DNA from 3 places in the Streptomyces sp. TLI_146 genome. Region 3 is predicted to be linked to each of the others. Evidence: riboswitches for the same ligand, from Rfam matches in the RefSeq annotation. Region 3 holds a riboswitch; each other region holds the start of a gene.
What was found. A riboswitch is a leader RNA that binds a small molecule or an ion and turns the genes downstream of it on or off. The one in region 3 is predicted to bind cobalamin.
Positions count from the first base shown of each region.

Region 1: it holds a riboswitch for cobalamin, as region 3 does, so the genes downstream of both, BX283_RS34430 (HoxN/HupN/NixA family nickel/cobalt transporter) here and BX283_RS33465 (acyl-CoA thioesterase) in region 3, are expected to answer to the same signal.
Region 2: it holds a riboswitch for cobalamin, as region 3 does, so the genes downstream of both, BX283_RS15165 (CbtB domain-containing protein) here and BX283_RS33465 (acyl-CoA thioesterase) in region 3, are expected to answer to the same signal.

Region 1 is NZ_PJMX01000001.1:7,736,495-7,743,542, reverse strand. Features, by position in the region: gene BX283_RS34445 (aldehyde dehydrogenase family protein) at 1-52, shown strand, start outside; gene BX283_RS34440 (YafY family protein) at 105-1,091, opposite strand; gene BX283_RS34435 (NAD(P)H-binding protein) at 1,209-2,048, shown strand; gene BX283_RS34430 (HoxN/HupN/NixA family nickel/cobalt transporter) at 2,073-3,242, opposite strand; cobalamin riboswitch at 3,240-3,447, opposite strand; gene BX283_RS34420 (hypothetical protein) at 3,852-4,118, shown strand; gene BX283_RS34415 (radical SAM protein) at 4,181-5,245, opposite strand; gene BX283_RS34410 (penicillin acylase family protein) at 5,438-7,048, opposite strand, start outside.
Region 2 is NZ_PJMX01000001.1:3,326,898-3,333,945, reverse strand. Features, by position in the region: gene BX283_RS15180 (hypothetical protein) at 1-456, opposite strand, end outside; tRNA gene BX283_RS15175 (tRNA-Val) at 637-708, shown strand; gene BX283_RS15170 (histidine phosphatase family protein) at 755-1,324, opposite strand; cobalamin riboswitch at 1,393-1,548, shown strand; gene BX283_RS15165 (CbtB domain-containing protein) at 1,582-1,806, shown strand; gene BX283_RS15160 (CbtA family protein) at 1,825-2,595, shown strand; gene BX283_RS15155 (hypothetical protein) at 2,706-2,990, opposite strand; gene BX283_RS15150 (RNA-binding S4 domain-containing protein) at 3,107-3,532, opposite strand; gene BX283_RS15145 (DUF2277 domain-containing protein) at 3,583-3,813, shown strand; gene BX283_RS15140 (DedA family protein) at 3,856-4,497, opposite strand; gene BX283_RS15135 (DoxX family protein) at 4,612-5,103, opposite strand; gene BX283_RS15130 (alkaline phosphatase D family protein) at 5,310-6,971, opposite strand.
Region 3 is NZ_PJMX01000001.1:7,517,282-7,524,329, forward strand. Features, by position in the region: gene BX283_RS33445 (M4 family metallopeptidase) at 1-923, opposite strand, end outside; gene BX283_RS33450 (magnesium and cobalt transport protein CorA) at 1,047-2,129, opposite strand; gene BX283_RS33455 (M48 family metallopeptidase) at 2,216-2,578, opposite strand; gene BX283_RS33460 (pirin family protein) at 2,720-3,685, shown strand; gene BX283_RS33465 (acyl-CoA thioesterase) at 3,709-4,134, opposite strand; cobalamin riboswitch at 4,321-4,547, opposite strand; gene BX283_RS33470 (3-hydroxybutyryl-CoA dehydrogenase) at 4,594-5,460, opposite strand; gene aceA (isocitrate lyase) at 5,528-6,811, opposite strand.

The DNA of each region.
Region 1 (7,048 bases), 220 kb from region 3:
CTACTCCATCGAGACGTTCAGCCACCGCAAGGCGGTGCTGGCCGCCGGGTGACCGACGGCGACGGGCCGGAGCGGATCTCCGTTCCGGCCCGTCGCCGCACCCGCTACCCCTCGCCGTAGAGCCCGGCGAGTTCGGCCCCCAGTTCCGCGAGCCGCTCGCGGGCCTCCGGCGGTTCCAGGACCTCCACCCGCGCCCCGAGACCGGCCAGTTGCGCGGCCACGACCTCCGGGGACGGGCCGTCGATCTCCATCTCCAGCCATCCGTCGGCCCGTTCGCCGCCCAGGCGCAGTCGGCCGCCGAACAGGACCGCCAGGACGCGCCCGGCCGTGGGATCGGCCCGCCCCCGTACGGTCGCGCCGCGCATCCGCTCCTCCATCGGCGCGGCCAGGGCCCGCCAGGCCGAGGCCAGATCGAAGCCCTCCGGCCGCACGACGGGGTCCGCGGTCACCTCGACCGAGGTGATCCGGTCGAGCCGGAAGATACGCAGACCGTCGTGGCCGGATCCGGCCACCGGCTGCTCGCCTCCCCCCTTGTCCGTACCGGCCACGAGATACGGGACTCCCGCCTTGGTGACCAGGCCCAGGGGGTCGACCGTGCGCATACCGGCCGGGCTGCCGGGGCGGGCGTATCCGAGGCGGATCCGCAGGCCGTCCACCACCGCCCCTTGCAGCGCGTCCAGCTGGGGCGTGCCCGCGGTGACGGGCAGGCGCCACCAGTCCGTGCCGTCCGTGACACCGGCCTTCGACGCGGCCTCGGCGTCGGGCCGGAGCGGCGCGGGCAGCGCCCGGACCAACTTGCGCAGCGCCGTGCGCAGTTCGGGCGTGGCCGCCGACGGCCCCGCGACCAGGAACATCGCACGGATCTCGGCGGCCGTCAGACCGGTGAGGTCGGTACGGGCCCCGCCGACCAGGGACCAGCCGCCGCCCCGCCCGTGCTGGGAGTACACCGGGATGCCGGCGGCCGCCAGCGCCTCCAGGTCGCGGCGCGCGGTGCGCTCGGACACCTCCAGCTCCGCCGCCACCTCGCGCGCGGTCACGCGTCCGCGTGTCTGCAGGAACAACAGGGTCGCCACCAGACGATCGGCTCTCATGCCGATCATTCTCTTTCTGAAACTGGACAAGAGATGGCCAGTTTGGCTTCCAGGATGAGTGCAGATCGAGCGCGGACGGATCACGTGCCGCGCCTCAGACACCCTCAGGGAGAGATCATGATCGTGGTGACCGGAGCAACCGGGAACGTCGGACGGCACCTTGTTCGGACCCTCGCCTCGTCGGGCGAGTGGGTGACAGCGGTCTCCCGTCGCGTCCCGGCCGGGTTGATGCCGGGCAACGTGGAGTTCCAGCAGGCCGATCCGGCCCGGCCCGAGAGCCTCAAGCCCGCCCTCGACGGGGCCGACGCGCTGTACCTCCTCGTCCCCGGCGACGGCGAGGGCCTCGACCCGTACGCCATCCTCGACACGGCGCGGGCCGCCGGGGTGCGCCGGGTCGTCCTCCAGTCGTCGCAGGCCACCGCCACCCGCCCGCACTCCCCCGCACACACCCGGCTGCGCGCCTTCGAGGACGCCGTACGGGAGTCGGGCCTGACGTGGACGGTCCTGCGGCCCAGCGGATTCGCCTCCAACGCCTATATGTGGGCGGCCTCGATCCGCTCCGAGCGGACGGTCACGGCGCCCTTCGGCGATGTCGCCCTGCCCGTCATCGACCCGGCCGACATCGCCGCGGTCGCCGCCGCGGCCCTGCGCGACGGGAGCCACACGGGCCGGACGTACGAACTCACCGGACCGGCCCCGCTCTCGCCGCGCGAGCAGACCCGCGCGATCGGGGAGGCGCTGGGGGCGCCGGTGCGCTTCGTCGAGCAGAGCCCGGCCGAGGCACGGGAGCTGCTCACCCGCTTCATGCCGGAGCCGGTGGTCGAGGCCACGCTCGGCATCCTCGGCGAACCCACGCCCGAGGAGCGGCGGGTGAGCCCGGACGTGGAGCGGGTCCTGGGCCGGGCGCCGCGTCCGTTCAGCGCCTGGGCGGCGGACAACGTGGCGGCCTTCAGGTGACGCGGCCTTCAGGTGACGCGGCCTTCAGGTGACGTCCGGGACCGGCTCGGATGCGGCCTGGCCGGGCACTTCGGCGGGCCGCGGGGGGACGCGCCCCGCCCACCGCTGCTCGACCTTGGCCAGCCGCCAGTACGCCAGGGCCGCGGCCCACACCGCGACGAACAGGCCGACGATGATGAAGCCCACGTTGTCCAGGTCGAGGCCCGCGATCCAGCCGGTCGCGCCGTCGCGCAGGTCGAGCTTGTCGTGCAGGACCCCCACCAGCTCGATCGTGCCGATCAGGAAGGCCACCGCGATGGAGAGCCCGGTGATGGTGAGGTTGTAGAACACCTTGCGCACCGGGTTGGAGAAGGCCCACTGGTAGGCGAAGTTCATGAAGGTGCCGTCGATGGTGTCGAACAGGCTCATTCCCGCCGCGAAGAGCAGCGGCAGGCACAGCACCGCGTACCAGGGCAGCCCGGCGGCCGCGCCCGAGCCGGCCATCACCATCAGGGTGACCTCGGTGGCGGTGTCGAAGCCGAGCCCGAAGAGGAAGCCCAGCGGGTACATCTGGCCGGGCCGGGTGATCGACTTGGTGAAGCGGCCCAGGAGGCGGTTCATGAACCCCCGTGAGTCCAGGTGCTGTTCCAGCTCGGCCTCGTCGTACGTGCCCGCGCGCATGGCCCGGAAGACCCGCAGGATGCCGGCGAGGGCGAGGAGGTTGAGCGCGGCGATGAGGTACAGGAACGATCCGGAGACGGTCGTGCCGACGATGCCGAGCGTCTGGTGGGTCTGTGAGTCGTCGTTCATCAGGGTGCCCGCGAGCTGCGCGCCCCCGGCGACCAGGGCCGCCATGACGACCACGACGCTGGAGTGCCCGAGCGCGAACCAGAAGCCGACCGACACCGGGCGTTTGCCGTCGGCCATCAGCTTGCGGGTGGTGTTGTCAATCGCCGCGATGTGGTCGGCGTCGAAGGCGTGCCGCATGCCGAGGGTGTAGGCGGTGACGCCGAGGCCCAGGCCGAACGTCTTCGAGCCGACCTCGTAGTGCTCGGGCACGACGAGCAGGAAGAGGATGCCGAACGCCACCACGTGCAGGGCGGCGATCACCGCCAGCAGCCAGGCGGTGCGCACGGTGTCCTCGCGCCGCCAGTGGAATGTGGCGGCAGGGGTGGGCAGGGTCATTCGTTCACGCTCCAGCACCTCGTGGATCATTACGCGAGATGCCGTGGCCGGTCTCCTGGCTTCCGGGTGTCGCGCCGCCCCTGCCTTCCCAGCGGCCTCACGGCCACCAGTGGCACTACGGGGCGGGCTACCCGAAGCCGTTCATGGCCTGAACGACATGGGGCCCGATCACAGTGGCGAGGGCCGCTCCGGTCTTGCACCGGTCTTCCCGAACACCACGGCTCGCCAACCGTAGGTGCGACCCGCCCCACCTGCAAGTCTGGTCGTGGACAGGGGTATTACAGATCACATTCCACGCCGGACTCGACGAGGGAGCGAAACGGCTCGGCCGGGTCCGGACGAAGCAGAGCCGGGCCTGACGCACCGCGAGGTCGGCCGGGCGTGCGCCGAAGGGGCACCCACCGCCACGGCTCAAGGTGCTGACGCACGCGGGCCTGGTTACGCTGCGCCGGACGGGACCAATCGCTTCTCCCGGCCCGGCGCGACGGGCACGAGGAAGGGCCGACGCATGGGCGACGCCGCCAGCAGGAACACGGTCGCGGTCGAGCGGCACATCGCCGCGAGCCCCGCCGCCGTGTTCTCGTTCTTCACCGACCGCGAGCGCTGGCTGTCCTGGGCGACTGGTACCGGCGGGAGATCATGGACCCGGGCAAGCAGCCCCTGCTGTTCCTGCTGCTCGGGTTCCTCGGGGCGTTCCTCTTCATCCGGTTCGGCGTGCGGATGATCCGGGCCGAGATCGAGGCCGCCGTCTGCGGGATCGGCACGGCCCTCGTCCTGGACGAGTTCGCCCTCATCCCGCATCTGCGCGACGTCTACTGGTCCGAGGAGGGCAGGCTCTCCGTCGACAGCGTCGTCCTGGGGGCGGCTGTGTGGGGAACGCGAGGGCTGGCGCCGTCGGCTGCGTGAGAAGGTCTACGACGCGATCGCGGGCAAACCCTCCCAGCCGTGATCATCGCCGAGGACGCCTCTCAGCCTGCGGTCGGCGCGGTGAACACCGGGCGGCGGTCGATGCGGGCGCGGACCTCGTCGGAGCCGAAGTGGTAGTCGATACGCCGCACGGCCTCGGCCCAGCCGCGCATGGTGCCCGCGCCCGCGCCGGAGAGCGCCTCGGTCACGAACGGGTCGGTCCACCGCTCCACCGCACGCCGCCACAGCTCGGCGGGCGGCTCCTCCAGCAGACTGCCGACCGTGCCCTCGTAGATGAGCATGGCCCGGACCTGCCCGTCGGGCTCGATCTGCACCGACTGGAAGTCGAGCCCGCGCGCCACCTGTTCGGGGTTCATCTGCAACGAGAAGTTGGTCGACGTGCCGACCCGGACGGTGGCCGGGGCGAGCGCCTGAAGCCGCGCGCGCCGCTCCTCACCGCCCAGCTCGACGAGCTGTTCGTCCGAGAGAAGTTCGTGCTCGGCGTATCCGGTGCGGCTGCCGAGCCCGGACGGCACGGCGGCCCCGAAGTCGAGCGAGCTCAGGTGCGGGAACCGGGGGACGACGTCCGTGCAGAACTCCTCCAGCCGGTCGACGTTGCTCCGTACGACCACACAGTCGATGGCGAACGGGAGCGGGCGCTCACCGCGCCCGTCCCGCTCCCGCGCTGCGGCCTCCAGCAGTGCCAGCGCCCGCATCGCCCGCTCGAACGAACCCGCCCTGCCGCGGATCCGGTCGTGCACCTCGGGCGCGGGGCCGTCGACACTCACCACGACCCGCCCGCACACGCGCGCCAGCTCTTCGGTCATCCACGGCTGGAAGTTCCAGCCGCCGGTGTACACGAGCACCGAGATACCGGCCCGCGTCAGCCGCTCCGCGACTTCGAACACCCCCTTGACCAGGAGCGGTTCACCCCCGGCGAGGGTGACCTGGAGGGGGCCCAGGGAGATGATCGCGTCGGCGATGCGGAGCATGTCGTCGTGGCCGACCTGGCGCGTCGGCCGCCTGCCCGACTCCGAGTAGCAGTGGGTGCAGCGCAGCGGACAGGCGTACGTGATGTCCCAGATGACGGACTGGGGACCATCGGCAACGTTGTTCGCGCGCTCCATCGCATGCTCCCCGTGTCCGCTCGCGGCCTCGACGCCGGAACGTCCCCCGTTCGGGCGGGGGACGTTCCCGCCTCGCTCAGACTAGGAGGCGTCCCCCGGCCCCGGTATCCCCAACTCTGGGGATGGCGTGGGCCGTACGGGTCGCCCCGACGCGTTCATGGCACCGGCGCCCACCGCCCCGGTCAGCCCCGGTCAGCCCCGCAGGGTTATGGTCCGCAGCTGGGGGTCGGACGCTATCTCCGCCTCGGTGAACCGTTCCGTGACCCAGCGCTTGTGCGAGAAGAGGACGGTCTGGTCGGTGTAGTGCGGCGATTCGGGGTTGACGGACTGCCCGTAGGTGAGGATCGTCCGGGTGCGCGGCCCCTGGGCCGTCAGCTCCGTGGCCATGATGAAGCTGGAGCCCGACGCGTAGTCGTCCGGGGAGCTCGGGCGTGTGGCGCCGCCGCTGCCCGACGTGGGTGACGCGTCCACGACGTTGAAGCAGCCCTCGCCTCCGGAGCAGCCGGGCAGCGGAATCCCCGCCCAGCGCTGCACACTGCCTATCGGCGCGTCCAGCGGCACCTGGTCGGCGGCCAGCTGGCGGACGGCGTCGGCCAGCGCGCGCCGCACCTGCGGCTCGTCGCCGTTGAGCCCGCGCGGGGTGGTGAGCGGCTGGGCCGGGTCGTACGGAACGCGCCACCAGGCGTGCGGGCCGTCCACTCGGGTGCGGAACGCCTTCCACAACACGGCGCCGCGGCTGTCGGGGTCGTCGCGGGTGTCCCAGGCCGCCAGGACGTCACAGGCGGCGCGCACATCCACCTCGGTGCCGTCGGTGGCGGTCAGGACGGGGTGCGCGCGGCACATCGCGACCGCGTCGTCGCGGCCCAGCTCCGCCGTGTAGTTGCGGTCGCCGAGCATGCTCGCCTGCAACGTGGACAGGGTGAAGCCGGGAGCGCCGAGTCCGTCGGAGCCGTCGCGCCGGCCCGCGATCATCTGGAGCCCGAGCTGGGCGCGCGGCCCGAGGGGAACTCCGGCGCGGTACATCCGCGGGTAACCGGCCAGCGGCTCGGCGGGGTTGGTCAGCGTCGAGTCGTTGTTGGAGTTGGCCACATAGTCGGTCCGGGTCAGCCGGGGCTGGTGGCCGGGGCCGAAGATGCCCGGCACCACCGCGTCGGGGTCGCTGCCCCAGTCGCAGGCCGAGGTCGAACCGTCGAGCACACCGACCAGATCCTCGCCGCCCCCGCCCGGCAGGGCACACCGCTTGAGCTGGTCGTCGGCGACGTGGGGCACGGCGGAGGAGTCGTTGAAGTACGCGGTACCGGCGGTGTCCGTGGCGATCGTGTACGTCCACGGGATGCCCTGGTACGTCTGGTGGGCCTGCTTGAGCTGGGCCACGGACCGCGCCCTGCCGATCGCCAGCCACTCGTTCATCGAGCGCAGGTTGTCCGCGTTGGCGTCCCTCAGTGCGTACGCCTCGGTGCGCGTCCAGCCCTCGGCGAGGACCGGGCCGTACCGGGAGGTGTGGAGGGTGCTGGAGACGGTGGACACCTTGCCGTCGGCGCCCCGGACCGTGACCGGAACGGTCCTGCGGGTCATCGGCACGGCCTTGCCGTCGACCAGGTAGCTCGTCGGGTCGCCGGGTGCGAGGGCGAGGCGGTAGAGCGAGGCGTGGTCGGCGTTGCTCGTGGTGTGCGTCCAGGCCAGGGTGCGGTTGTGGCCGATCTCGACGAGCGGGGTGCCGTAGATGCTCGCGCCCGCGACGTCGATGACGCCCGGGATCGTCAACTGCACCTGGTAGAAGCGGTACCCGCCGATCCAGGCCAG
Region 2 (7,048 bases), 4.2 Mb from region 3:
GGCCCGGGCGGCCACCGAGGCGTCCAGGCCGTCGCGGTCCAGGTCGTGCGCGTCGACCGCGGTGATGTAGTCGTTGCTGACCTCGTCGATCCGCCGGCCGAGCGCCGCGAAGTCGTCCACGGCCTTGCGGGCGCGCGGCGAGCTGTCCACGGCGGTGATCGTCTCGATGGAGATCCGCAGGTCCCGCTGGGCGGTGTCCAGCTCGTAGAAGGCGGCGGCCGCCGCGTCCTTGGCGGCCTGCGCGTCGGCCCGCACGCTCTCGCCGCGCCCGCCGAACCAGCGCCGCGTCCCGCCTCCGGCGAACGCGCCGGGCAGCAGCGCGGCCCCGAGCACCAGCGGCAGCGCGACGAGCGCCAGCGCGTCCGAGAGGGCCCGCCGCCCCCCGGCCGCCCGCGCTCCGACACCGGGGACGATGGCACCCGCTCTGCTGTACGGCCGCGCGTGTGTCGCCGTCACATCCCTCTCCCGTGCCGTGTCCGCCTGCCGGTTCATTCTCCCACCAGGTAGTGACGAACACACCGGCCGATTAGTTCGCCCCGCCTCCCGGGACCCGCCGACCCGCCTGCCCCGGCGAACGGGTTTGCAGCCCTGCCCCGGAGGCCATGTACGCTGTTCCCTCATCCACGGATGTGCCACGGGCGTGTAGCTCAGGGGTAGAGCGCTGCTCTTACAAAGCAGATGTCGGCGGTTCGAAACCGTCCATGCCCACACGTGGTGAAGGCCCCCCGCCGATCGAGGCGGGGGGCCTTCGTCGTCAGCGGGCAGCCTCCGCCGGGCGCCCGCACCGCAGGTTCCAGCGGCCCGCGCGGCCCGAGAGCTCCGTGAGGGTCAGGGGGGCCACGTCCAGGCGCCAGAAGGACGCGGGCGGCAGGGTCAGGGCGTGGGTCACGGAGGCGCGGATCACGGCGGGGGAGGCGACCGCGAGGATCCGGCCGCCCGCCGCGGGCAGGGTGTCCAGCCACCCGCCCACGCGCGCGACGAGCGCGAGCAGGCTCTCCCCGCCGTGCGGCGCCGCCCCCGGATCGGTGAGCCACGCCCGTACCCCCGAGGGATCCGCCGTGCTCAGCTCGTCCAGCCGTTGCCCCCGCCACCGGCCCAGATCCCAGTCGGCCAGGGCCGGTTCGTCGCAGGTGGGCAGGCCGTCCGCCAACTCGTAGAGCGAGGCGGGCGGTTTCAGACGGCGGGCCGGTACCGCGAGCGCCGCCGCCGCGTCCTTGACCCTGCGGACCGCGCCCTCGTCCGGTGCGGCCGCGTCGTCGCCGACTCTCGCCTCGCGCGCGTAGCGGTCGGCCGGGGGTGAGATCAACATCACGCGTACGGTCATGGGTCAAGCAGAGCACGGCCGTTCACGCACTTGGCGCGGGGGTTGTGCATCCGCGCGCCGTAGCGGCGCGGTCCCGCACGCGGTACGGTCACGTCGACATAAAGACGGTGTGAAGGAAGCCCGGTGAGATTCCGGCACGGTCGCGCCACTGTGAACCCGGCGAGCCCCCAACAGGGAGCGAAGACGGGGAAGTCAGACCCACCACCGTCGACAAAGGCACCAATGACCGGGACGCGTGTTCCCCAGGAGGTTCTGCCGTGGCTGTTTCCGCCGCCTCTGCGCCCAGCGCAACTGCAACGCCGGCCATCACCCCCATATCGCTCAAGGCGATCGCTCCCTGGGCGCTCTTCTTCGGCATCCTCATGCTCGTGCTGCTCTACTTCGTGGGCTCCGAGCAGGGCGCCACCAGCGTCTTCTCCGGTGAGAACGTCCATGAGTGGCTGCACGACGGGCGCCACCTGCTCGGCTTCCCCTGCCACTGAGACCAGGGGTACCGACTCGTGAACTCCCTGTCCGTCAGGGCCCTGCTGGTGCGCGGCATGCTCGCCGGCCTCGCCGCGGGCCTCCTGGCGCTCATCGTGGCGTACGTCCTGGGCGAGCCCCGGGTGGACGCCGCCATCGACTTCGAGGACGCGCACGCGCACGAACACGGCGAAGAGGTGTTCAGCCGCACCCTGCAGTCCACCGGCGGCCTCGCCACCGGTGTGCTCGTGTTCGGCGTGGCCATCGGCGGCATCGCGGCGCTCGCGTTCTGCGTCGCGCTCGGCCGGATCGGCCGGTTCGGGCCGCGTGCCACGGCCGCGTTCGTCTCGCTCGGCGCGCTCCTGACCGTCTACGTCGTCCCGTTCCTGAAGTACCCGGCGAACCCGCCGTCCGTCGGTGACCCCGACACGATCGGCAAACGCACCGCCCTGTACTTCCTGATGATCGCGCTGAGCGTGCTGCTCGCCGTCGCCGCGGTGATCCTCGGCAAGCGGCTCGCTCCCCGCCTCGGCAACTGGAACGCGACCGTCGCCGCCTCGGCCGCCTTCCTGGTCGCCATCGGGCTCGCGTACGCGTTCCTGCCCGCCGTCAACGAAGTGCCCAAGGACTTCCCGGCGATGCTGCTCTGGAAGTTCCGGCTCGCGGCCCTCGCCATCCAGGTCACCCTGTGGGCCGGCTTCGGGCTGGTCTTCGGTCACCTGGCCGAACGGCTCCTTGTGCCCAAGGCCGCCGCGGCCGAGCCCCGCGGCACGGGCGTCGACAACAGCAAGGCCGCGGCCGTCCACTGATGGGCGCGCCGCACGCACGAGGGCCCCGGACCGAAGCGGTCCGGGGCCCTCGCGCGCGTGGGTCGTGCTCGGTGCGTGTTCGGTGCGCTGTTTCGGTGGCGCTCGATCGGTCAGGGGCGGCGCAGGGAGAACAGACGGCTCTGCCGCTCCCTGCGGTAGCGCCGCTCCCACCGGTCCATCCGGTCCCGGCGGGCGCGGTAGGCCCGGTAGTCCGTGTCCTGGCCGCCACGGCTTGCTCCGCCGGCTCCGGACGAGCCGCCGGACGGTGCCGTGGAGCGGCCACGGCGTGGGGCGCTGAAGAGTACGGCCACCACGGCGACGCAGAACACTATGCCGCCGAGACTGAAGCCGAAGCCGTACAGGACCAGCGCCAGGACGAGCAATAACAGGATCATGGCGTGTTCCTCTAGGGACGGTTCCGGGGGCTCCCCTGGCCCCCGGCCCTCCAAGTTACTCCGGTACGAGGGGAGTTGGCCTCCGAGTTACGTACCGGCCAACGCCTCGTGCGCCCCTACAGCCCGCGCAGCCGCTCCATCTCCCGGCGGTCCCGCTTGGTCGGCCGGCCCATGCCCCGGTCGCGCACCCCGGCCGCGAGCACGTCCGAGCGGGCGGGCGGCGGCGGGCTGTTGTCGACATAGGTCTCGGCGGCGATCGCCGCGCCCACCCGCTTGCGGATGACCTTCGAGACGACGACGATCCGCTCCCGCCCCTCAAGGCGCAGCCGCACCTCGTCGCCCACCTTCACGGTGTGCGCGGGCTTGACCCGCTCGCCGTTGAGCTGGACGTGACCGGCGCGGCACGCCGTCGCCGCCATGGAACGCGTCTTGGTGAGCCGTACGGACCAGATCCAGCTGTCGATCCGCACGGGCTCCGAGGGCCCCGCCGGTGCGGTCGGCCCCTTGGGCCCCTGTGCCTTCACCTCGTCTGCTGCCGCCATGCCCCGACTCTACCGAGGCCGTTGTCAGTGGTACCCGTCACACTTGAGGCATGTGCAGAAGCATCAAGACGCTCAGGCCGCCGGCCCTCCCCGAGGAGGCCACCGACGAGGAGATCCGCGCGGCGGCTCTCCAGTACGTGCGCAAGGTGTCCGGCTTCCGGGCGCCCGCCGCGCACAACCGCGAGGTCTTCGACCGGGCGGTGGAGGAGATAGCGCGGGCCACGGCCGAGCTGCTCGAAGGCCTGGAGATACGGGGAGTGCCGGTCAGGACCCCGGCGTAGGCACGTCCGTGCGGCTCGCCGCGGGCGGCGCGGTCCGGTGTGTCAGGCCGCCGGGCCGGCCACCGCGGCCTGGGCCGGGCGGCGCATGACGTAGGCGGCGAGGGAGCCCGCCGCGAACAGGGCGAGGACGGAGATGCCCGTGCCGAGCCAGGTCGCGCCGAGCCAGCGCCCGCCGAAGTAGCCGAGGCCGACGCTGTAGCCCGCCCAGGCCACCCCGGCGAGGGCGGACCACGGCAGGAACTCCTTGGGGGTGCGGTGCGCCGCGCCCGCGCCGAGCGAGACCACGGACCGGCCCGCCGGGGCGAACCGGGCGATGACGACGAGCGCGCCGCCGCCCCGGCTCAGCGCGGCGCCGAGACGTTCCTGTGCGCGGGTCAGCCGGCGGGAGCGGGCGATGGCCTTGTCGAGCCGCGCCCCGCCGCGCCAGGCCAGGCGGTACGCGACGAGGTCGCCGAGCACCGAGGCAGCGGCGGCGCAGGCGGCGAGGAGGAGCAGGTCGGGCACGTCGCGTATGGCGTGCGGGGCGCCCGCCGCGGTGGTCGAACCGGCCGCCGCGGAGGTCGCGGCGGTGATCACCAGGACCCCGCTGGGCAGGACGGGGAGGAACACGTCCAGGAGAACGGAGACAGTCACCACGGCGTAAATCCATGGGCTGCCGGTCAGCGACCCCACACTCTCCAGCACTACGACCCCCGAACGGAATGCGCCCCGCTGTCGCTGGTCTGCGGCCGGGTCGCTGTACAGCCGTACAGCGTACGCCTGGGGCGCGTGGGGTTTCCGTTCGGGGGTGGCGGGGCGTCAGCGCGCCGTGCCCGCCGGGGCGGTCGGGGCCGTGGCGGCGTCGGCCTGCGGCAGCGCGGCGCGGGAGCGGCGGCCGAGCAGCTGGTCGAGGGCGAGGGCGCCGGGGCCGGTGAAGACGAGCAGCAGGAAGACCCAGCTGAACATCGCGGCGTTCTCGCCGCCGTTCTGGAGGGGGAGCAGCGCGCCGGACTGGTGGACGTCGAAGTAGGCGTACGCCATGGAGCCCGAGGAGAGGAAGGCGGCGGAGCGGGTGAAGAGTCCGGCCATGATCAGCACGCCGCCGACGAGCTGGATGGCGGCCGCGTACCAGTTGGGCCAGGCGCCGGTCTCCAGGGTGCCGCCAGTACCGGCCGCGCCGCCGAACCAGCCGAAGAGCGAGGCGGCGCCGTGGCAGGCGAAGAGGAAGCCGGTGACGATGCGGAACAGGCCCAGGACGTAGGGCTTGGCGCGCTCGGTGTGCAGAGCGGAGGGGAACGTGGGGGAAGCCATGGGGACGGGCTCCTTCGGTGTGGGGACGGGGCCGGTGGAGGCTCCACGTTAGGGAGACCTGAGTAGTACTTGCAAGTTCAAGTTTAAGTAGATGGCTCAATTCCGGTTGAAACCCGACCGGAGTTGGCCGGAATTCATCTTTACGGGGGTCATACATGGACGTATCGCAAACGCGTCGGGACGCAGGGTTGCATCGGGACGCAGGGTTACGGAGTCAGGTCCTCGTCCAGGACCGTGACCAGCCGGGCGGCCCCGCCGCGCCCCGCCCGTGCCTGGTCGAGCCGGAGCCGGGCCGTGCGCCCGGTCAGCGTCAGCGTCATCAGCTGGTTCCCGAACCAGGGGCCGCCCGTCCGGCGCCAGCGCACCGGCGGCGCGCCGAGGCGGCCGTGCCGGGCCAGCGCCCGCCCGAGCCGCCGCCCCCACCGGCTCCACCCGAAGCGGAAGGCGGCCCGGAGCATCGCGGGCACCGAGTTGTGGACGGGCGAGCAGGTCAGCTGGAGCACGCGCGCGTCCGGGCCGCCGGTGGGCCAGAGCGGCTCCGCGAGGTAGGCGTGGTGCACATCGCCGGAGAGCACGCAGACCGTGGCGGGCGCCCCCGGTCCGGTGCCCGCGCGGGCGATCAGCTCCGCGAGCCCGGAGAAGGAGGACGGGAAGGCCGCCCAGTGCTCCAGATCGGCCCGGCGGCGCACCTTCTCGCCGAACCGCGCCCAGCGCGGGCCGCGCTCGCCCCGGCACAGCGCCGCGTTCCAGCCCTCCGCGTCATGGACGAGCGGCGGCAGCAGCCACGGCAGCGAGGTCCCGATCAGCAGGTGGTCGTAGGGGCCGGTCCCGTCGAGCACCTGCTCCCGCACCCAGTCGGCCTCCGCCTCGTCGAGCATCGCACGCTTCTGCTCGTCCAGGACCCGGGCGGCCCGGCTGTCCACCATCAGCAGCCGTACGCGCCCGAGGTCGCGGCGGTAACTCCAGCGCACGGCGGCCGGGTCGGTGCCCGCCCCGGCCGCGAACCGGCGGAGCGCTTCCGTCCCGTCGGGGCTGCCGCGCACCGCCGCGTACAGCGGATCGGCGGCGAGCTCGGCGGGCGGGAGGTTGCCGAGGTGCTGGTACACCCAGTACGACATCAGCCCGCCGACCAGCCGCTCCGACCACCACGGGGTGGCGCGCATCTCGGCCAGCCAGGCGGCGCTGGTGTTCCAGTCGTCGATCACGTCGTGGTCGTCGAAGATCATGCAGCTCGGCACGGTGGAGAGCAGCCAGCGCACCTCGGGGTCGCCCCACGACTCGTCGTAGAGCCGGGTGTACTCGTCGTAGTCCCCGACCTGCGCCCCCGGCGGATCCGCCAGATCGCGCCGGGCGGCGAGCCAGCGGCGGGTCGCCCGCGAGACGGAGTCGGCGTACACCTGGTCGCCGAGGAGCAGCAGGACGTCGGGCCGTTCGGCGTCCGGGTCGGCGGTCAGGCGTGCGGCGAGAGTGGTGGCGAGCGTGTCCAGGGCGTCCGGCCCGGCGGGGTCGCGCTCGCCCTTGGGCGGGGCGGCCCAGCGGCAGGACCCGAAGGCGACGCGCAGCGGGGCCGTGCCGGGCGCGGGCGTGCGGATCACGGACGGGGGAAAGGCGGAGTGCTCGGGCGGCCACACCCGCCGCCCGTCGAGCAGGACCTCGTACGGGGTGGCGGTGCCCGGGGCGAGGCCGGTCACCGGGATCAGCGCGTAGTGGTGCCCGGCGATCTGGAACGTACGGGAGGAGCCACCGGCGCCGTCCGGGCAGCGCGCCTCGGCCGTGCAGGGCCGGTCCGCCTCCACCCAGAGCGTGGCCGACGTGCCGGACCCGCCGTCGACGTACCGCAGCAGTGGTCCCAGGCGCAGTCCCGCCATCGCGTCCCCTCCGTCGCTCCGTACGGTACGGAAGGACGGAGGGGCGAGATAGTGAGCCTGCTGAGCGGACTTGTGGA
Region 3 (7,048 bases):
GCCAGCTCCCCGCCGGTCAGCGTGGAGTACCAGATCTTCCCGGCCCGCTCCCAGGCGTTGCCGCCCAGCGCCGTGGCCACCAGGTAGAACGCGTGGTTGGGGATGCCCGAGTTGATGTGCACCCCGCCGTTGTCCCGGCTGGTGCGCACGAAGTCGTCCATGGTGGCGGGCTGCGGGTCCTTGCCGAGCTGCGGGTCGTCGTACGCCGTGCCCGGCGCCTTCATCGACCGCAGCGCCTCGCCGTGGATGCGCGGGCCGAGCAGACCCGCGCCGATCAGCCAGTCGGCCTGGTCGGCGGACTGGCCCAGCGCGTACTGCTTGATGAGCGAGCCGAAGACGTCCGAGAGCGACTCGTTGAGCGCGCCCGACTGCCCGAAGTACTCCAGGTTGGCGGTGTACTGCGTGACGCCGTGGGTGAGTTCGTGGCCGATGACGTCGACCGGGATGGTGAAGTCGAGGAAGAGGTCGCCGTCCCCGTCGCCGAACACCATCTGCTCGCCGTTCCAGAAGGCGTTGTCGTACTTCTCGTCGTAGTGGACGGTCGCGTCGAGCGGCAGCCCGGCGTCGTCGATGGAGTGCCGGCCGTACGCCTTGAGATACAGCTCGAACGTGGCACCCAGCCCGGCGTGCGCCCGGTTGACGGTGGCGTCCTTGGACGGCGTGTCGCTCTCGGAGTGCACCTTGCGGCCGGGCAGCGTCGTCTGCGTCCCGGCGTCGTAGATCGTGCGGTTCGGCTTGTCGGACGGCGTGCCCGTGGGGGGCGTGATGCCACGCACGGTGGTGATCCGGCGCCGGGTGCGCTGGAGCGCGTCGTGCTCCAGGGTGCGGCGGGCGGGCTCAAACATGGCGGGGTCCTCGGCCTGCGCGAGCTTGTCGAGGACATGCGGCGGGACGATCGTGCAGAACACGGTGTTGGTCTCCATGCCGAGCAATGTGGCACAGCGTGACCGCTTCGGTGATGCCTGTAGTCGAGTTGGCCGAAAATCGGTGGCGGAGTCGGAACGCCCGCTTCTACGGAGCGTGACGGTGACCCCTCAACCGACCGATCAGAGCCAGCCGTTGCGGCGGAACCCGCGGTGGATGGCGAAACAGGCGACGGCCATGACGGCGAGTGCGAGGAAGTACCCGTACTTCCAGTGCAGTTCGGGCATGTGGTCGAAGTTCATGCCGTAGATCCCGCACACCATCGTCGGCACCGCGACGATCGCCGCCCATGCCGTGATCTTGCGCATGTCCTCGTTCTGGGCCACGGTCACCTGCGCCAGATGGGCCTGGAGGATCGAGTCGAGCAGCGCGTCGAAGGAGCCGATCTGCTCGTTGACCCGGGCCAGATGGTCCGAGACGTCACGGAAGTACGGCTGGGTGTCCGGGCCGATGAGCGGTATCGGTCCGGTGGCCAGGGCCTGGAGCGGGCGGGTCAGCGGGGTCACCGCCCGCTTGAACTCCAGGAGTTCGCGCTTGAGCTGGTAGATGCGGCCCGCGTCACCGCGCCCCGCGGTATCGCTGAACACGGCGGTCTCCACGGCGTCCACGTCGTCCTGCATGGCGTCGATGACCACGAGGTAGTCGTCGACGACGTGGTCCGCTATGGCGTGCAGCACCGCCGCCGGGCCCTTGGCGAGCTGGTCGGGCGTCTCCTCCAGGGCCTCGCGCAGCGGGCCGAGGGAACCGTGCCTGCCGTGCCGCACGGTGACCACGAAGTCGGGCCCGGTGAAGATCATCAGCTCCCCGGTCCCGACGACCTCGCTGGTCGCGGTGAGCTCCTCGTGCTCGACGTAGCCGACGGTCTTGAAGACCGCGAACAGCACGTCGTCGTACGGCTGGACCTGCGGGCGCTGATGGGCGCGGACCGCGTCCTCGACGGCCAGCGGATGCAGCCCGAAGAGCTCGGCGATCCCGGCGAACTCCTCGGCGCTCGGCTCGTGCAGCCCCACCCACACGAACCCCTCCTTGGCCCTGCGCACCCGCCGTACGGCCTCCTCCACCGGGCAGTCGCCGGGCTGGCGCACCCCGTCCCGGTAGACCACGCAGTTCACCACGGCGCTGCCGAGCGGCGAGCGGGCCGGGTGGCTGAGGTCCACCGTGCGGCGGTAGGCGCGGCGGACCGCCCTGCGGAGGTTGCGGATCATGGGCACGGCTGGGCACTCCTTCGGCGGATCGGCGGCCAGTGTGCCATGCGCGGCTCAACGGCCGGTCGGGACGCCGAGGCCGCAGGTCACCGCGGTGCGGCGACCTCCCCCGTGACGTCTCCGTCGAAGGCGGCGGCGAGGCGCAGATAGCGGGCCGCGTCCTCGGGCCGGCCCTGGCGCTCCAGGGTGCGGCCGAGCATCAGCGTGGCGTACTGCTCGACGGGGTCGCGCTCCAGTACGGCACGCAGCTCCCGCTCCGCCTTGTTGAGCTGGGCGGAGTGGTAGTAGGCCCGGGCGAGCAGCAGTCTCGGCGCGACCTGCTCGGGCACCTCGTCGACGATGCCGGTCAGGATGCGTACGGCCGTGACGTACTCCTTGGCCTCGAAGAACAGGTGGGCGCGGTCCCAGCGCTCGGCGGTGGTGCCGGACTCGTAGTAGCTGTCGACCACGGAGGATCCTCTCGTAGCTGGTCTGCTCTGCCCTTACGGACGCCACAACACGAGATTGTGGTTGAACATTCCACAACCTCGCGGGTGCGGCGCGCGTGGGAGGCTGCCACCGGGTGCCCCGACAGGAATAGGTTGACCGACATGAGCAATCTCGATCGTCAAGCCACGCTCTCCGTGTGCGGCGGCCGCGGCTTCGTCGTCGCCGAGCCGGTGCGCGAGCTCCTCTCGCCGCGCACCGTCAAGCTCGGCGAGTCCACCGAGGTCCGCCGACTGCTGCCGAACCTCGGCCGCCGTATGGTCGGCGCCTGGGCCTTCGTCGACCACTACGGCCCGGACGACATCGCCGACGAGCCCGGCATGCAGGTGCCGCCGCACCCGCACATGGGGCTCCAGACGGTGAGCTGGCTGCACGAGGGCGAGGTGCTGCACCGCGACAGCCTCGGCAGCCTGCAGACCGTACGCCCGCGCGAGCTCGGCCTGATGACCTCGGGGCGGGCGATCAGCCACTCCGAGGAGAGCCCCCGCCCGCACGCCCGTCTGCTGCACGGCGCCCAGCTCTGGGTCGCCCTGCCCGACGCCCACCGTCACACCGAGCCGCACTTCCAGCACCACGCGGACCTGCCCACGGTGACCGCGCCGGGCCTGAAGGCCACGGTGATCCTCGGCGAGCTCGACGGCGCCGCGTCGCCGGGCACGATCTACACGCCCCTGGTCGGCGCCGACCTGACCCTGACGGCGGGCGCGGACCTCGCCCTGCCCCTGGACCCCGACTTCGAGTACGCGGTCCTGTCGATGTCCGGCGAGGCCCACGTGGACGGCGTCCCGGTCCTCCCCGGCTCCATGCTCTACCTCGGCTGCGGCCGCACCGAACTCCCCCTGCGCGCCGCCTCCGACGCGGGCCTGATGCTCCTGGGCGGCGAGCCGTTCGAGGAGGAGATCGTGATGTGGTGGAACTTCATCGGGCGTTCGCAGGCGGACATCGAGGAGGCACGGGAGGAGTGGATGTCGGGGGCGCGGTTCGGCGAGGTGAAGGGATACGACGGGGAGCGGCTCTCCGCCCCCGCGCTGCCGCCGGTGCCGTTGAAGGCGCGGGGGAGGGTGCGGTGAGCGGGGGCTGACCTTCTGGCTCGTTACGTGGCGGTCGTCAGCCCCGGCACCCCTCTCGGCGTGCCGTCCGCGTCGATCGCGACGAACGTCAGCTGGGCCGTCGCCACCTCCGTCGTGGGGCCGGACGCGTTCCAGCGTTCGGCCGTGACCTGGACGGTGACGTCCATCGAGGTGCGGCCGGCGCGTTCCAGCTCCGCGTGGACCGTGAGCAGGTCGCCCGCGCGGACGGGGGCGAGGAAGGCCATGCGGTTCACCGAGACGGTGACGGCGGGCCCGTCCGCGTGGCGGCCCGCGGCGGCCGCGGCCGCGTCGTCGATCAGCTTCATGACGACGCCGCCGTGGATGGTGCCGTACAGGTTGGTGTCGTGCTCGCTCATGATGTGCGCGAGGGTGACCCGGGAGTCGGCGGGCGCCTTGTGGGCGCGGCCGGTGGTCGTGCGGATGCCCATGGGGTTCACGGGACTCTCCTTCGCGAGTCGCGGCGGGGATCCCGGCGGTCGGTGCGAGGAGCCGGATTTCGCCAAGGTCGCGAAGGGCGTGGAGGAACGGCAGCGCCGAAGGCCACGCGCGATGGGTGCGTGACCGCCCGCTCCGCCGGCCCTCCCCTCGAAGGCCGCCGAGATCGCCGTACGCACGGGTGGCGTACGGGCAGTGGCAGGTCTTCGGACTCGCGGGCGCGCCTGCCGGTCTCCCGGCGGACCCCTACTGGCCGTCGCTTCCCGGGCCCGGTGGCCGGGCCCAGTGCTGATGACGGCGGTCGTTCCCGCTCACCGCTGCGGGGCAGTCCCGGATTCCCACCGGGTTCCCTCTTACGACGCCTCCCGCCTGGCGGACGGGGCGAACCAGCTGCGGTGACAGCGTAACCAGAGACCGGCAATCGGACGGCAACCGGCTCCGCGGGCGACCCATCACCCCTCGCCGTACCGGTGGAACCCCCGCCCGCTCTTGCGGCCCAGCAGGCCCGCCTCGACCATGCGCTGGAGCAGCGGCGGCGGGGCGTACAGCGGCTCCTTGAACTCCGCGTACAGGGAGTCCGCGATCGCCGCCACCGTGTCCAGGCCGATCAGATCGACGAGCCGGAGCGGGCCCATCGGGTGGGCGCAGCCCCGTTCCATGCCGGCGTCGATGTCGGCCGCCGAGGCGAAACCGGACTCGGCCATGCGGATCGCCGCCAGGAGGTACGGCACCAGCAGGGCGTTCACCACGAACCCCGCCCGGTCTTTCGAGCGGACCGTGGTGCGGTCCAGGACGGACGACGCGAACTCCTCTGCTCTGGCCAGGGTTTGGGCCGAGGTGTGCAGGGACGGGACCACCTCCACCAGTGGCATCACCGGCACCGGGTTGAAGAAGTGCAGCCCCACCACCCGGTCCGCGCGCCCGGTCGCCATGCCCAGGCGCATGATCGGGACCGACGACGTGTTGGTCGCCAGGATCGCGTCCGGGTCCTCCACGGCCTTGTCGAGCGCGGCGAACACCTCGGCCTTGAGCGCCGGGTCCTCGGGGACGGCCTCGACGACCAACTGCCGGTCGGCCAGGTCGTCCAGGCTGCCGCTGAACACGAGCCGGGCCAGGGCGTCGTCCCGCTCGGCCGGTGTCGCCTTGCCCCGCTCGACGGCGCGGTCCAGGGAGTGGACCAGCCGCTCGCGCGCCGCCCGGGCCGCTCCCGCGTCGGTCTCGCAGACGACGGTGTCGAGCCCGGCCCGGGCACACACCTCCGCGATCCCCGCCCCCATCTGGCCGCCCCCGACGACCCCCACGCGCTGGATAGTGCTCATGATCCCTCCGTACGTTGTCGGCAAGCCCTCGTGGGCGGACGCGCTCGCACGCGGACGCGCGCACGCGTCAGTGGAACTGCTCCTCCTCCGTCGACCCGCGCAGCGCGAGCGTCTCGGCGGCCGGGTTGACCGCCGTCGAGACGAGGTCGAAGTAGCCCGTGCCGACCTCCCGCTGGTGCTTGACGGCGGTGAACCCGTCGCGCTGGGCGGCGAACTCCCGCTCCTGGAGGTCGACGTACGCCGTCATGCCGGACTCCGCGTAGCCGTGCGCCAGGTCGAACATGCCGTGGTTGAGGGAGTGGAAGCCCGCCAGGGTGATGAACTGGAAGCGGTAGCCCATCGCCCCCAGTTCGCGCTGGAACTTGGCGATCCGGTCGTCGTCCAGCGCCGCCCGCCAGTTGAACGACGGCGAGCAGTTGTACGCGAGCATCTGGTCCGGGTACTGGTCGTGGATCGCCTCGGCGAACGTACGGGCCTGCACCAGATCGGGTGTGCCCGTCTCCATCCACAGCAGGTCCGCGTACGGGGCGTAGGCCAGGCCGCGCGCGATCACCGGGCCCATGCCGGGCTCGACGCGGTAGAAGCCCTCGGCGGTGCGCCCGCCCGTGGCGAACCGGGCGTCCCGCTCGTCGACGTCGCTGGTCAGCAGGTTGGCGGCGAGCGCGTCGGTGCGGGCCACGATCAGGGTGGGGACGTCGGCGATGTCGGCGGCGAGCCGGGCGGCGTTGAGGGTGCGGATGTGCTGGGCGGTGGGGACGAGGACCTTGCCGCCGAGGTGGCCGCACTTCTTCTCGGAGGCGAGCTGGTCCTCGTAGTGGATGCCCGCCGCACCGGCCGCGATCATGGCCTTGGTCAGCTCGAACGCGTTGAGCGGGCCGCCGAACCCCGCCTCCGCGTCCGCGACGATCGGCGCGAGCCAGTCCGTGGTGTCGCCCGCGCCCTCGGCGGTGGCGATCTGGTCGGCCCGCAGCAGCGCGTTGTTGACGCGGCGCACCACGGAGGGCACGGAGTTCACCGGGTAGAGGCTCTGGTCGGGGTAGGTGTGACCGGCCTGGTTGGCGTCGGCGGCCACCTGCCAGCCGGAGAGGTAGATCGCCTGGAGCCCGGCCTTCACCTGCTGGACGGCCTGGCCGCCGGTCAGCGCGCCGAGCGCGTGGATGTAGTCCCGCTCGTGCAACTGCCGCCACAGCCGCTCGGCGCCGCGCCGGGCGAGGGTGTGCTCCTCGCGGACGCTGCCCGACAGCCGTACGACGTCGGCCGCGCTGTAGGTGCGTTCGACCCCCTTCCAGCGGGGCTCCGATGCCCAGCGCCGGGCGAGTTGCTCGGCGGCTGCCGTGACGTCCTGTGCCATGTCCGTCTCCTGGGAGTGCGAAGGGTGTTAAGGAGGGTGGGGGAGTCGTCGCCGGGGATGTGCGGCCGCCCGGAGCCGTACGCCCGGTGAACGGGGAACCGCGCCGCCGGGCAGGTCGGGATCGCCGGGAGTGGAGTGGAGCGGCTTCCCGACCGGTCGGCCCGGGGCTTCGTTCCGGGCGGCCGCGGTACGACTGTGGCAGGGGCTCCGGGCGGGTGTCGATGCTGGCCAAAAGCC